DNA from 2 places in the Kitasatospora sp. NPDC004723 genome. Region 2 is predicted to be linked to the other one. Evidence: riboswitches for the same ligand, from Rfam matches in the RefSeq annotation. Region 2 holds a riboswitch; the other holds the start of a gene.
The links. A riboswitch is a leader RNA that binds a small molecule or an ion and turns the genes downstream of it on or off. The one in region 2 is predicted to bind thiamine pyrophosphate.
Positions count from the first base shown of each region.

Region 1: another riboswitch for thiamine pyrophosphate. It lies ahead of ABZW10_RS06295 (cytosine permease); the one in region 2 lies ahead of thiO (glycine oxidase ThiO).

Region 1 is NZ_JBEXJT010000003.1:336,256-343,442, reverse strand. It holds gene ABZW10_RS06300 (glycerophosphodiester phosphodiesterase family protein) at 167-1,015, opposite strand; gene ABZW10_RS06295 (cytosine permease) at 1,123-2,589, opposite strand; TPP riboswitch at 2,583-2,730, opposite strand; gene ABZW10_RS06290 (trypsin-like peptidase domain-containing protein) at 2,913-4,643, shown strand; tRNA gene ABZW10_RS06285 (tRNA-Ser) at 4,710-4,797, shown strand; gene ABZW10_RS06280 (peptidoglycan-binding protein) at 4,999-6,108, shown strand; gene ABZW10_RS06275 (MerR family transcriptional regulator) at 6,191-7,021, shown strand.
Region 2 is NZ_JBEXJT010000005.1:114,170-121,356, reverse strand. It holds gene ABZW10_RS08530 (thiazole synthase) at 1-775, opposite strand, end outside; gene thiS (sulfur carrier protein ThiS) at 779-1,000, opposite strand; gene thiO (glycine oxidase ThiO) at 997-2,160, opposite strand; TPP riboswitch at 2,155-2,261, opposite strand; gene ABZW10_RS08515 (FAD-dependent oxidoreductase) at 2,360-3,598, shown strand; gene ABZW10_RS08510 (Rv2175c family DNA-binding protein) at 3,658-4,023, shown strand; gene thiE (thiamine phosphate synthase) at 4,020-4,664, shown strand; gene ABZW10_RS08500 (polyprenyl synthetase family protein) at 4,715-5,821, opposite strand; gene metF (methylenetetrahydrofolate reductase [NAD(P)H]) at 6,043-6,957, shown strand; gene ABZW10_RS08490 (hypothetical protein) at 7,081-7,187, shown strand, end outside.

The DNA of each region.
Region 1 (7,187 bases), on a different contig from region 2:
AATTGCGGCAGAAATCGTCGCCGAAAGGTTTGAGTCCCTACCAAGCCGATCAACGGCCGATGGTGGTTGAACGGTTCACCACAGCGGTACCACGTACCCCGCGATTACCACCGGGTCCGCCGGCGGGTCCGGCGACGGCTCCGGGCGACGGCTCCGGTGTCCGGGCTCAGCGGCCGAGCTGGGCCAGGACCTCCGCCGGGCGGTTGGTGATGATCGCCGACACCCCGAGCTCCAGGCAGAGCTCGACGTCGGCCGGCTCGTCCACGGTCCACACGTGCACCTGGTGGCCCAGCTCGCGCAGCCTGGTCACCAGCCCCGGCCGGGCCCGCACCAGCTCGATGCCGGGACCGGCGATCCGCGCCCCGCCCGGCAGCGGCGCGCCCGGGCGCAGCCGTCCGCGCAGCACCAGGCCGCGCTCGAACAGGAACACCCGCGGGTACTGCGGCGCGGCCGCCGCCACCCGGGCCAGCGCGAGCGAGGAGAAGCTCATGATCCGGGCGTTGACGCCGTGGCCGCCCGCGCCGCCATCGCCCGCGCCACCGCCCGCGCCGCCGATCCCGAACCGGTCCAGCACCCGCAGCAGCTCGGACTCCACCCGGCCGCGGAACCGCACCGGGTGCTTGGTCTCGATCGCGAGGTCCACCGGACGTCCGCAGTCCACCACCAGCTCCAGCAGGCTCTCCAGCCGCAGCACCCCGCGCAGCTCCGGGTCCTCGCTCGGCCGGCCGGTCTTCCAGGCGCCGAAGTCGTGCGCCTCCAGCTCGGCCAGGGTCATCGCGGACACCGTGCCCCGGCCGTCCGAGACCCGGCCGATCCGCCGGTCGTGCACGCAGACCAGCTGCCCGTCGGCGGTCACCCGCACGTCGCACTCCAGGGCGTCCGCCCCCTCGGTGAGCGCCTGGCGGTAGGCGGCGAGGGTGTGCTCGGGAAGGGCGTACGAGGAACCGCGGTGGGCGATCACCTGGACGGGCGGTGCGGTGCGGGCCGTCACGGGCGAGACATCAGGGCTGGTCACGCCCTACACGATAGGCCGCGCAAGTGAAGCGGAGGCGAAGACGGTCCCAACCCGGGGGGCCGTCTTCGCCTCCGCCTCCGCCTCCGCGCCCGCGGCTGCGGAGCGGGTCAGCGCGCGACGGCGCCCCGGGCCCGGGTGAGCGGGGTGAGCGCCCAGGTGGCCAGGGCCGGCACCAGGAAGCCGAACAGCGAGGCCGAGGTCCACTCCTGCGGGGTGAAGTGCAGCGCCTCCTGCGCGGAGGTCCAGAGGTCCGTCCACCAGCCGGCCACCGCGGTCGGCGCGATCAGCTGGTAGGTGGCGAAGCCCAGCGCCCACGGCAGCAGCATCAGCCAGCGGGACGGCGCGTCGGCGGAGAGGTCCCAGCCGCGCCGCCCGGCGCCGAGGAAGTAGTCGACCGCCAGCACCGCGAACATCGGCACGAAGACCGAGCCGATCAGCCCCAGGAAGGCGTAGTAGGAGTCGGTGAACGCGGTGATCTGCAGCGCGAGCACGGTGATCAGCACACCGGTGCCGCCCGTCAGCACCCGGCGGTCGACCTTCGGCAGCAGGTTGTGGATCGACATCGCGGTCGAGTACACGTTGGCGAAGGACTGGTCGGTCTCGCGCAGCACCAGCACCAGCAGGAACAGCCAGCCGGCCCAGACGCCCAGGAAGGAGTCGAAGATCCGCTCCGGGTTCCCGTCCGCCTGCAGCAGCGCCATCAGCCCGAGTACGTAGCACCAGACCTGCGCCATCGTGTAGCCGGAGAAGCTGCCCCAGAACGCCGAGCGCGGGGTGCGCGAGTGCCGGGTGTAGTCGGCGGCGAGCGGTACGAAGGAGATCGACACCGCGATCATCGAGTCCGTCGCCCGCAGGAAGCCGTGCCAGTTGCCGGCACCCGGGTCCGGCACGCCGTGCCGGCCGAGCTGGACGGTGAAGTACACCATCGCGACCGCCACCGCGGCGGCGACGAAGCGGCGCAGCACCGCGATGGCGCCGAGCGGCCAGATGGTCAGCGCGGTGGTCAGCGCGCCGGCCAGCACCACGAAGACCCAGCGGTAGCCCTCGGTGCCGGTCACGGTCTGCGCGCCGAGCGCGATCGTCAGCAGCTCGTAGACGCCCCAGCCGATGCACTGGACGATGTTGAGCACCGTCGGCACGTAGGACAGCCGGGTGCCGAACAGGCCGCGCAGGTTCGCCATGGCGGGCGCGCCGGTCCGCGCGCCGATCAGCGCGGCCACGCCGAGCATCGCGGTGCCGACCACGGTGCCGGCCACGATCGCGGTCACCGCGGCGGCCAGCGACAGCTCCTCGCCCTCGGCGCCGAGCACGGTCGCGGCGGTGGTGAAGCCGATCAGCGAGACGCCGAGGTTCATCCAGAGCGCGAAGTGGTCGCGGAAGCCGAGGGTGCGGGGCGGCTCGGTGTCCAGCACCAGCGGCGCCTCGGTGCGGGCCGGGGGCTCCAGGACGGCGGTGGCCGTCCGCGCGGTGTCCCCGTCGGGGGAACCGGGGGCGGTGGCCGCGGCGTCCTGCGGCGGGGGGACGTTCCGGGACGCGGGCGCGCCGGAGGACGAGGATGACGAAGCGGACGGCATGGCCGATTTCTCCCTACGCCGGCATTACCCGGACAGGTTCCGGCGGTCTGCGCCCCCTCGACAGCCGCCCACGAGCTCCGTGGCGTACGGTCGACCGGCGCACTCTCAGCCTGGTCGGTCCAAGCTCCCGCGTGTCAGTTCGGAGCGACAGGCTAGTCGCCGTCGGGGGGAACGCCAAGACGGGTCGTGTCGGGTACGGCGCTTCGGCGGCCGTCTGGCCCGGCTAAGGATTCTTATGAGTTCTTCAGAAGGGTCCTTACGGCAATCGAATCGGGTGTGCGAAAAACTATGGTTGTTGGTCCTGTCAGCTATGGAGGTCGTCCGTGAGCACCGAGCGCGAGGTTGGGTCCACCGGGCCGCAGGGGGAGCAGCCCTCCGGCGGCCAGGGGGTGGTGGGTTCCGCTTCTGACGGTCCGGCGTTGCCGTCTGCGGCCGGCCCCGCCCCCGCTTCTGCACCGACGCCCGCAGTCGACCAGCCGCCCCAGCCGCCCGCCGAGGGGGGCTCCGGCGGGTTCACGCCCACGCTGGCGTTCGGCAAGGTCGGCGCCCCGGAGGCACCCGCCGCGCCGGCCCCGGCCGCCGAGCCCGGGTACCTGGACGCGCCGCCGCCGGTCCTGCCGCCCGCCGCCCCCGCGGCGCCGGCCGCGCAGGCCCCCGCCCCGTACGGCGACAACCCGTACGCCACCCCGGCCCCGGGCACGCCGGTGCCCCCGGCGCCCGTCGCGCACGACCCGTTCGCCGCCCCGGGCGCCCCGCAGGCCCCCGGCGCGACCGGCCAGCACCACCACCCGTTCGGCGCCGGCCAGCCGCTCGGCGGCTGGGGCGCCGCCCACGACATCACCCCGGGCGCGCCCGGGGCCCCCGGTGGTCCCGGCGGCCCGCTCGGCTACCCGGGCGAGTACCCCGGCGCGCCGGTCCCCGGCGGCCCGCGCAAGAAGCGCGGCGGCCTGATCGCCCTGGTCGCGGCCGTCGCCCTGGTGGCCGGCGTGGCCGGCGGCGCGGTCGGCGTGTCCGTCGCCGACCGCGACGGCAAATCGGTGAGCGCCAAGGCCGACCGCAGCTCCACCACCGTCCAGGCCAACAACACCCAGAAGAACGAGCCCGCCCCGGGCTCGGTCGCCGGCATCGCGCAGAAGGCGCTGCCCAGCGTCGTCACCATCAAGGCCCAGGGCAATGGCGAGTCCGGCACCGGCACCGGCTTCGTCTTCGACACCGAGGGCCACATCCTCACCAACAACCACGTGGTCGCGCCCGCCTCCAGCGGCGGCAAGCTGACCGTCAAGTTCGCCGACGGCAGCTCCTACGGCGCCTCCGTGCTGGGCCGCGCCGAGGGCTACGACGTCGCCGTCATCAAGCTCGACAACCCGCCCAAGGAGAAGCTGACGCCGCTTCCGCTGGCTGACTCCGACAAGGTCAACGTCGGCGACTCCACCATCGCCATCGGTGCCCCGTACGGCCTGGAGTCCACCGTCACCACCGGCATCGTCAGTGCCAAGGACCGCCCGGTCGCCTCCGGCGACGAGACCGGCGCGCAGGCCTCCTACATGAACGCGCTGCAGACCGACGCCTCCATCAACCCCGGCAACTCCGGCGGCCCGCTGCTGGACTCCGCCGGCGGCGTGATCGGCATCAACTCGGCGATCCAGTCCAACGCCTCCAGCAACGGCCGGGCCGGCTCCATCGGCCTCGGCTTCGCGATCCCGATCAACCAGGCCAAGTGGGTGGCCGACACCCTGATCAAGACTGGCAAGCCGGTCTACGCCAAGCTCGACGTCCTGCGCAACGACGACTACAAGGGCGACGGCGCGCAGATCCAGACCCGCGACGTCCAGGGCCAGCCGGCCGTCACCCCGGGCGGCGCCGCCGACCAGGCCGGCCTCAAGCCGGGCGACGTCATCACCAAGCTCGGCGGCAGCCCGATCGAGAACGGCCCCGCCCTGGTCAGCAAGATCTGGACGCACAAGCCGGGCGAGACCGTGGACGTCGAGTACACCCGCAACGGCCAGACCGCCACCACCAAGGTCACCCTCGGCAGCCGCGTCGGCGACAACTGACCCCCGACCCGCCCCGGAAACCCTGTGCACCGAACCCCGCCGGACCCGTTAGGCTGACCTCCGCCTGGAGAGCTGCCCGAGCGGCCTAAGGGAACAGTCTTGAAAACTGTCGTGCGGTGACCCCGTACCGTGGGTTCGAATCCCACGCTCTCCGCCGGTAGGAGAAGAACCACCTGCTCGAGGCGGGTGCCGACCTGAGGTCGGCACCCGCCTTCGTGCTGTTCGGGGGTGGGCCGGGGTGGGCCGGGTTCACCCGAACGGGGGGTTTGGGGTGGGAACGTCCTCGGGTGGGGGTGCGGGGTCCGTCGTCAGGGCGTAAGGGGCGAACTGCCCTGGGCCCGGCGAGGAGAGACTGATGGCCTGGTACCCCGGTGCGGAGAAGATGGAGCTCGAACCGGAGTCGGACGAGCAGCCGGCGATCATCCCGACGCAGGTGATCTTCCACAGCGTGGCGGCGCCGTGGACGCCGCGGCGGATCTACGAGTACTGGAGGGACTCCACCAACCTGGAGTCCCACTTCGGGGTCGGGTACGACGGCAGCGTCGGGCAGTACATCGGCACCCAGACCCGCGCCGACGCCAACATGCGGGCCAACCGCCGGGCCGACGGCACCGGCGCGGTGAGCGTGGAGTCGGCCAGCGACGACCAGAGCACCGATCCGTGGACGGACGCCCAGATCAACGCGTTCGTCGCGCTCGGGGTCTGGCTGCACCAGCGGCACGGCATCCCGCTGCGGATCTGCGGCGAGTGGGACGAGCCCGGCTTCGGCGTGCACCGGATGTTCCCCGAGTGGTCGGACGGCGGGACGGCCTGCCCCGGGGACGCCCGGGCCCGGCAGTTCCGCGACGTCGTGATGCCCGGCATCGTCGCGGCGGCCGGCGGTGCGCCGCTGCCCCCGCCGGGCGGCGGCTCCGGCCCCGCCCGGTACCGGGTGACCATCAACGGGCTCGAGTACGGCTACGGGGCGCACGGCCCGCAGGTCGAGGAGGTGGGCCAGGCGCTCGTCCGGCAGGGCTTCGGCGGGCACTACCAGTCCGGGCCGGACCAGGACTGGCGGGACGCCGACACCCTCAACTACCAGGACTTCCAGCGCAGTCTGGGCTACTCGGGGTCGGACGCCGACGGCGTGCCGGGCGAGGCGTCGCTGCGCCGGCTGCTGGGCCGGCTGCCCTCGGCGCAGCGGGTGTCGCTCGCCCACGTGGTCGCGGCGGCGCGCACCGACCCGGGGGCCGAGCAGGGCCACCAGACGTACGGCGGCGAGGTGCGGATCGTCGAACAGGCCTTGGCGGACGAGGGGTTCCTGGAGCAGCGCTGGGTGGACGGCTCGCTCGGCACCCGCACCGTGCAGGCGTACGCCGCGTTCCAGCGCAGCCTCGGCTACGCGGGCGAGGACGCCAACGGCATCCCCGGCCAGCGCAGCCTCCAGGTGCTGGGCCGACGCAGGGGGTTCGACGTGACGGACTGACCGGGCGGCCGCGAGCGGGCGGCCGGGCGGCGAAGCCGGTGCTTGACCGTGACACCGTGTGAGGGTCTGCACTGGAGGGACCATGTTGAACATCGGAGACTTCGCCAAACACGGCCGGGTGTCGGTCCGCATGCTGCGCCACTACGACGCCGTCGGACTGCTCCGGCCCGCCCGGGTCGACCCGTTCAGCGGCTACCGCTGCTACGAGGCGGCCCAACTGGCCCGGCTCAACCGGCTCATCGCCCTCAAGGACCTCGGCTTCACACTGCAGCAGGTGCGGGCCGTCCTCGACGAGGAGGTGGACACGGCCGAGCTGCGCGGGATGCTGCGACTGCGGCGGGCCGAGCTCGCCGCGGCGATGGCGGCGGACGCCGAACGGCTGGCCCGGGTCGAGGCGAGGCTCCGGACGATCGAGAGCGAGGGGACCATGTCCACGCACGATGTCGTGGTGAAGCGGGTGCCGTCGGTGCGGGCGGCCGAACTGACCGGGGTCGCGGCGAGCTACGAGCCGCAGGACATCGGGCCGGTGATCGGCCCGCTGTTCGACGAGCTCTGCGGGCGGCTGGCGGAGGCCGGCATCGCGCACACCGGCCCGTCCGTCGCCCGGTACGAGGACACCGGCGGCGGTGACGGCTCGGTGCTGATCCGGGTGGCCGTGCCGATCGCCGCCTCGGTCGACCCGGCGGGGGAGCACGGTCTCGCGGTGGTCGACCTGCCGGCGATCGAGGAGGCGGTGACCGTGGTGCACCGCGGCTCGATGGACGACTCCCTGGGTGCGGTCCAGGCGCTGGCGCGGTTCATCGAGGAGAACGGCTACCGCTCGACCGGGTACGCCCGGGAGCTCTACCTGGAGTGCCCGGAGGAGGTGGCGGACTGGGTGACGGAGCTGCAGGAGCCGGTGCTGCGCGGGTAGCCGCCGGTCGTCCGGGCGCTCGCCCTGAAGCCGGTCGAGGGTCCTGGCGTCGCCCGGCACGACGACCACCGAGGCCCCCGCACCGGGCAGCGCCGCCCGCCCGGCGCGTCCTACCTGCCCGCGTCCTACCTGCCCGCGTCCTACCTGCCCGCGTCCTGCCTGCCCC
Region 2 (7,187 bases):
TGTCCAGGTCGGCACGGCCGGCCATCGCGGACGAGGCCTCGGCGTGGAACCGGCGCGGGATCCGGCCCGCCCGGTGGGCCAGCCGGCCCGCCTCGGCGGCGTGCCGCATCGCGTCGGCCATCAGCACCGGGTCCTGGGCGCGGGTGACGGCCGAGGCCAGCATCACCGCGGCGCAGCCCAGCTCCATCGCCAGCGCGACGTCCGAGGCGGTGCCGGCACCGGCGTCCAGGATCACCGGGACGCCCGCGCCCTCCACGATCAGCTGGAAGTTGTGCGGGTTGCGGATGCCCAGACCGGAGCCGATCGGCGAGCCCAGCGGCATGATCGCCGCGCAGCCGACGTCCTCCAGCTTGCGGGCCAGCACCGGGTCGTCGTTGGTGTACGGCAGCACCGTGAAGCCGTCGTCGACCAGGGTCTCGGCGGCGTCCAGCAGCTCGATCGGGTCCGGCAGCAGGGTCCGCTCGTCGGCGATCACCTCCAGCTTCACCCAGTCGGTGCCGAGTGCCTCGCGGGCCAGCCGGGCGGTCAGCACGGCCTCGCCGGCGGTGAAGCAGCCGGCCGTGTTGGGCAGCACCCGGATGCCGTTGCGGCTCAGCACGTCCAGCACCGAACCCTGGGTGCCGGCGTTCACCCGGCGCATCGCCACGGTGGTCAGCTCGGTGCCGGAGACCCGCAGCGCCTGCTCCAGGACCTCCAGGCTGGGGGCGCCGCCGGTGCCCATGATCAGCCGGGAGGAGAAGGACGTCCCGGCGATGGTGAGAAGGTCGTCGGCCATCGGTCAGCCTCCCTGGACGGCGGTGAGGATCTCGATCCGGTCGCCCGCCGACAGTGGCGTGCGCGGCCACTCGGCGCGCGGCACCACGGCCTCGTTCAGGGCGGCGGCGACGCCGGAGTGCGCCTGGCTGAGGGTGGCGACCACCTCGGCGAGGGTGGTCGCGGCGGGCACCTCGCGGGGCTCGCCGTTGACGCTCAGGGGGATGTCGCTGGTGCGGGGGCTCATGCCGGGACCTTCGTGAATCGGGTGGGGGAGAACGGGTGGGCGAGCTCCGGCAGGGTGCCGGTGGCCAGGTAGTCGGCCAGCAGGTCGCCGGTGACGGGCGTCAGCAGGACGCCGTTGCGGTAGTGGCCGGTGGCGGCGACCAGGCCGGGCAGCGCGGTCGGGCCGAGCAGCGGCGCGTTGTCCGGCGAGCCGGGGCGAAGCCCTGCGCCGGTCTCCACCAGTGGCAGTTCGGTGATGCCGGGGACCAGCTCGTGCGCGTCGCGCAGCAGCTCGTACACCCCGCCGGCGGTGACCGTGGTGTCGTGGCCCTGCTCCTCGGTGGTCGCGCCGACCACCAGCTCGCCGTTCTCGCGCGGCACCAGGTAGAGGTGGCCGCCGCGGACCACGGCGCGCACGTTGCGGGAGAGGAAGGGCCGGTACGCCTCGGGCACCCGCAGCCGCAGCACCTGCCCCTTGACCGGGCGGATCGCCGGCAGCACGCCCGGGGGCAGGCCGGGCAGCAGGTGGCTGCGCGAGCCGGCCGCGAGCACGATCCGGTCGGCGGTGACGCTCTCGCCGGTGGCCAGCCGGGCGCCGGTCGCGCGGTCGTGCTCGACCAGCAGCTCGGTGGCCTCGGTGCGGTGCACCACCGCGCCGGCCCGCTCGCACGCGTGCAGCAGGGCCTCCGCCAGCCGGCGGCCGTCCACCTGGTGGTCGTCGGTGACGTGCAGGCCGCCGCGCACGCCCGGGGCGAGCATCGGCTCCAGCCGGCGGGCCTCGCGGCCGGTGAGCCACTGCGAGTCCAGGCCGAGCCGCTGGTGGAAGGCGTGCAGCTCGCGCAGTTCCGCGCGGTCGTCGGCGTCGAGGGCGACGGCGAGGGTGCCGCACTGCCGGTAGCCGATGTCCCGGCCGCCGCTCGCCTCGGTGAGTTCGGCGGCGAAGGACGCGTACCGCTCGTTGGAGGCCATCCCGAGGCGCAGCAGCGGCTCCTCGCCGTACTGGAGTTCGGTGACCGGGGCGAGCATGCCCGCCGCGACCTGGGCGGCACCGTGGCCGGGCCAGGGGTCGATCAGCAGGACGCGCAGCCCGCGCTGGGCCGCCCGCCAGGCGACGACGAGGCCGATGATCCCACCGCCGATGACCAGCACCTCGGCATGGGCGCCCCGTACCAGGCGTGTCAAAGCTGCTCTCCCTTCGCCGGTATGACCCGGATCAGGTTCGGACGGTCGCGGGCCGTGCCAGCCCGCCTCTCAGCCCGGTGCGCCGGGCTCCCGTGATGGTGCCCCCACCTTAACTCCGGGGGGTGCGCCCCCTGAAGGTGCCCGCGAGAGGGGGCGGGGAAGGGCCTAGGACCTCGGACCCGGAACCGGGCTCAGTACAGTGACGGGCGTGGCTGAGCTGAACGGAACGGGACAGACGGATCGGGTGGTCGTCGTGGGCGCCGGGCTGGCCGGGGCGCAGTGCGCCGCGGTGCTGCGGCGCGACGGCTGGCAGGGGCGGATCACGCTGGTCGGCGAGGAGCCGCACGCGCCGTACGACCGGCCGCCGCTCTCCAAGGACGTCCTGCTCGGCAAGGCCGACAGCACCGCCCTCGACCTCGACTTCGCCGAGCTCGGCGTCGAGCTGCTCACCGGCCGCCGCGCCACCGGACTCACCGCCGGCGGCCCCGGCGGCGCGGGCCTGCTGCACACCGACGCCGGGGACGAACCGTACGACGCGCTGGTGATCGCCACCGGCGCCGAGCCGCGCGCCCTGCCCGGCGCCGAGCGCGCCCACCTGCTGCACACCCTGGACGACGCGCTGGCGCTGCGCGCCCTGCTCCGCCCCGGCCTGCGCCTGGTGCTGGTCGGCGCGGGCTGGATCGGCGCCGAGGTGGCCACCGCCGCCCGGGCGGCCGGCTGCGAGGTGACCGTCGTCGAAGCAGGCCCGGCGCCCGTCCCCGGCGCGCTGCCCGCCGAGGTCGGCCGGGCGATGGCCGCCTGGTACGCCGAGGCCGGGGTGGACCTGCGCTGCGGCACCGGCGTCGCCGCCGTCGAACCGGGCGCGGTGCTGCTCGCCGACGGCTCGCACCTGCCCGCCGACGAGGTCGTGGTCGGCATCGGCGCCCGCCCGGCCACCGGCTGGCTGGCCGGCACCGGGGTCGCCCTGGACGCGGCCGGCGCCGTGCTGGTGGACGAGCGGCTGCGCACCACCGTGCCGGGCGTCCTCGCGGCCGGCGACTGCGTCAGCTACCCCTCGGCACGCTCCGGCGCCCGGCTCACCGTCCAGCACTGGGACCACGCACTGCAGTCCGGCGAGGCCGTCGCCGCCACCCTGCTCGGAACGGACGCGCCGCCGTACGACCCGGTGCAGTACTTCTGGTCCGAGCAGTTCGGCCGGATGGCGCAGTACGCCGGACGGCACGGCGCGGGCGACGAGCTGCTGTGGCGCGGCTCGCCGTCGGACGCCGGCTGGTCGGTGCTCTGGCTGCGCGACGGCGCCCTGCGGGCGCTGCTCGCGGTCGACCGGCCGCGCGACCTGACCCAGGGACGGCGGCTGATCGAGCGCGGCGCCGTGCTCGACCCGGCCCGCGCGGCCGACCCGGCGGTCCCGCTGAAGTCGGCCCTGGCCGCCGGGTAGCGCCGGGCGGCGGACCCGGTTGGTGCGCGGCGGGCCGCCGAGGTGGCAGTCTGGTGCTTGTGAGTGAGATCGAAGCCAAGATTGAAGCCCTGGTCCCCGCGTGGCTGTACCTCCCCGACATCTCCGAGAAGTGGGGTCTGGTGGTCACCGAGGTCCGCAACATGGTCAAGAAGGGTGACCTGATCGCCGTCCGCCGCGGCCCCAACAAGTCGCTGCAGGTCCCGGCGGCGTTCATCGACGAGACCGGCCCGGTGAAGCACCTGGTCGGCACGGTGACGGTGCTGCGCGACAGCGGGTTCAGCGACGAGGAGATCCTCGAGTGGATGTTCAGCGAGGACCCGTCGCTGCCCGGCACCCCCGTCCAGGCGCTCTGGGAGAACCGGGCCACCGAGGTCAAGCGCCGCGCCCAGGCGATGGCGCTGTGACGGACCGACGGGAGCGGCTCGCCGACGCCCGGCTGTACCTGTGCACCGACGCCCGGCGCGAGCGCGGCGACCTCGCCGAGTTCCTGGACGCGGCGCTGGCCGGCGGCGTCGACATCGTCCAGCTCCGGGACAAGGGCCTGGAGGCCCGGCAGGAACTGGCGGCGCTGGAGGTCTTCGCCGACGCCTGCCGCCGGCACGGCAAGCTGCTCGCCGTCAACGACCGCGCCGACGTCGCCCACGCGGCAGGCCCCGACGTGCTGCACCTCGGGCAGGACGACCTGCCGGTGCCCGCCGCCCGGGCGATCATCGGCGAGGACGTGCTGATCGGGCGGTCCTGCCACGCCGAGTCCGAGGTGGACGCGGCCGCCGCCGAGCCCGGCGTCGACTACTTCTGCACCGGTCCGGTCTGGCCGACCCCGACCAAGCCCGGACGCCCCGCGCCGGGCCTGGGCCTGGTCGAGTACGCGGCGAAGCTGGGGAGCGACCGCCCGTGGTTCGCCATCGGCGGCATCGACCTCGGCAACCTGGACGAGGTGCTGGCCGCCGGCGCCCGCCGGGTGGTCGTCGTCCGGGCCGTCACCGCCGCGGACGACCCGGGGGCCGCGGCCGCCGAGTTCGCCCGCCGGCTGCGCGCCCACTGACCGACCGGGGCCGCCGCCGTCCGCTCCGCCCCCGCGCCTGTGCGGAGGGGTCAGTACTTGCGGACGGTGGCGGCCTCGGCCAGCGCCAGCAGCGTCTCCCGGGCCCGCGGGTCCGCCAGCGGCGCCTCGTCCAGCGCGGCCAGCGCCTGGCGCAGCAGTTCCTCGATCCGCTGCTCCACCCGCTCCGGCGCGCCGCTGCGGGCCACCAGCTCGCGCAGCCCGGCGACCTCCCCGGCGGTCAGGTCCGGCGCGCCCAGCCGCTCGTCCAGGTGCCGTGCCTCGGCGGCCGGCAGGCCCCGCATCGCGTGCGCGACCAGCAGCGTCCGCTTGCCCTCGCGCAGGTCGTCGCCGGCCGGCTTGCCGGTGACCGCCGGGTCGCCGAACACGCCGAGCAGGTCGTCCCGCAGCTGGAACGCCTCGCCCAGCGGCAGGCCGAACGCCCCGTACGCCTCCACCAGCCGGGGCGGGGCCCCCGCGAGCAGGGCGCCGACCTGGAGCGGCCGTTCGATCGTGTACTTGGCCGACTTGTAGTGCAGGACGGTCTGCGCGCGGTCCAGTGCGCCCTGGTCGGTGGAGTCCCCGGCGACCGGCTCCAGCACGTCCAGGTACTGGCCGACCATCACCTCGGTGCGCATCAGGTCGAACATCGGCTTGGCGGCCAGCACCGCCGCCGGGTCCAGGCCGGAGTTCAGGAACAGCTCGTCGCACCAGATCAGCAGCAGGTCGCCGAGCAGCACCGCCGCCGAGGCGCCGTACTGCTCGCGGTCGCCGCGCCAGCCGCGCTCGCGGTGCATCGCCTCGAAGCGGCGGTGCACGGAGGGCAGGCCGCGGCGGGTGTCGCTGCGGTCCATGAGGTCGTCGTGGACGAGCGCGCTGGCCTGGAGCAGTTCCAGGGCCGCCGCCGCCCGGGTGATCCCCTCGCCCGCCGCCGGGCCGCCGGCGCCGCGCCAGCCCCAGTAGCAGAACGCCGGGCGCAGCCGCTTGCCGCCGTCCAGCAGGAAGTCGCGCAGCGCCTCGGTGACCGGCTCCAGCTGTGGGGAGACCTTGCCGAGCAGGGCCGACTGGCCGTCCATGAAGCCGACGAGGGCCGCGTTGACGCGCTCGCGCACGTCCTCCACGTCAATCGGGTTGGCCGGCCGGTGGCTGGAGGAGGTCACGATGGGGCTCCGGAGGTAGCTGGGGTGCGCAGCAAGCGTATCCGGGGTGGAGGGGAACAGCCGTACGCGCGAGCTCCGGCCGGGCGTGCGACCCGTCGTCCGCGCGGATCCCGTGCCGGGCCCCGGCGTCGTCCATCCGGCGTCCACCTGTCGTCCATCCGGCGTCTCAAGGGCTGGGACCGAGTTGTCCGCGCCCTTCCACCGGCGGCTAATCTGCCAGCATGGCACTCGGTATCGCTTCGACCAGACCGGACCGCGCGCAGACGGTCCGCGAACTCCTGGCGGCCGGAAAGCGGTCCTTCTCCTTCGAGTTCATGCCGCCGCGCACCGAGGCCGGTGAACAGAAGCTCTGGGACGCCATCCGGCGGCTCGAACCGCTCGACCCCAACTTCGTCTGCATGACGTACGGCGCCGGCGGCTCCTCGCGCGAACGCACGGTGAACATGGTCGGGCGGATCGCCACCGAGACCACGCTCACCCCGGTCGCCCACCTGACCGCCGTCGACCACTCCGTGGCCGAGCTGCGCAACATCATCGGCCAGTACGCCGACCAGGGCGTGCGCAACGTCCTCGCGGTGCGCGGCGACCCGCTCGGCGACCCGCTGGGCGAGTGGGTCAGCCACCCGGAGGGCGTCACCTACGCGTACGAGCTGGTCGAGCTGATCAAGGGCATCGGCGACTTCTGCGTCGGCGTGGCGGCCTCGCCGAACATGCACCCGCGCTCGACCAACTGGGACGACGACATCCGGCACTTCGTGGCGAAGGTCCGCTCCGGGGCCGACTACGCGATCACCCAGATGTTCTTCGAGGTGGACGACTACCTGCGGCTGCGCGACCGGGTGACGGCCGCCGGGTGCGAGACGCCGATCATCCCGGAGATCATGCCGGTCACCAACGCCAAGCAGCTGGAGCGCTTCCCGCAGCTGAGCGGCTCGGCCTTCCCGCCAGACCTGGAGGCCAGGCTGCGCGCGGCGATCGACGACCCGGCGGCGCTGCGCGCGATCGGCATGGAGCACGCCACCGCGATGTCCGAGCGGCTGCTGGCGGAGGGCGTCCCCGGGCTGCACTTCATCACGCTGAACCACTCGACGGCGACGCTGGAGATCTACCAGAACCTGGGTCTGCACCGGCGCTGAGCTGCGGCGCGTCGCGTTCCCGCGGGGGACGGGAACGCGATGCGGTACCCGGGCCGTTGAACCGGTACAGTCGCCGCACACGCGCGGCGGGCGCGGGCACGCGACTGGGAGGTAGCGGGCGGGATGGGCATCGGATACCTGCTGCTGTACGTCGCGTTGGCGGTGGTGGCGCTCTGGCTGGTCGCCGAGCTGCTGTTCCAGAACCGGGCCCCGCTGCACTGGCGCGGCCT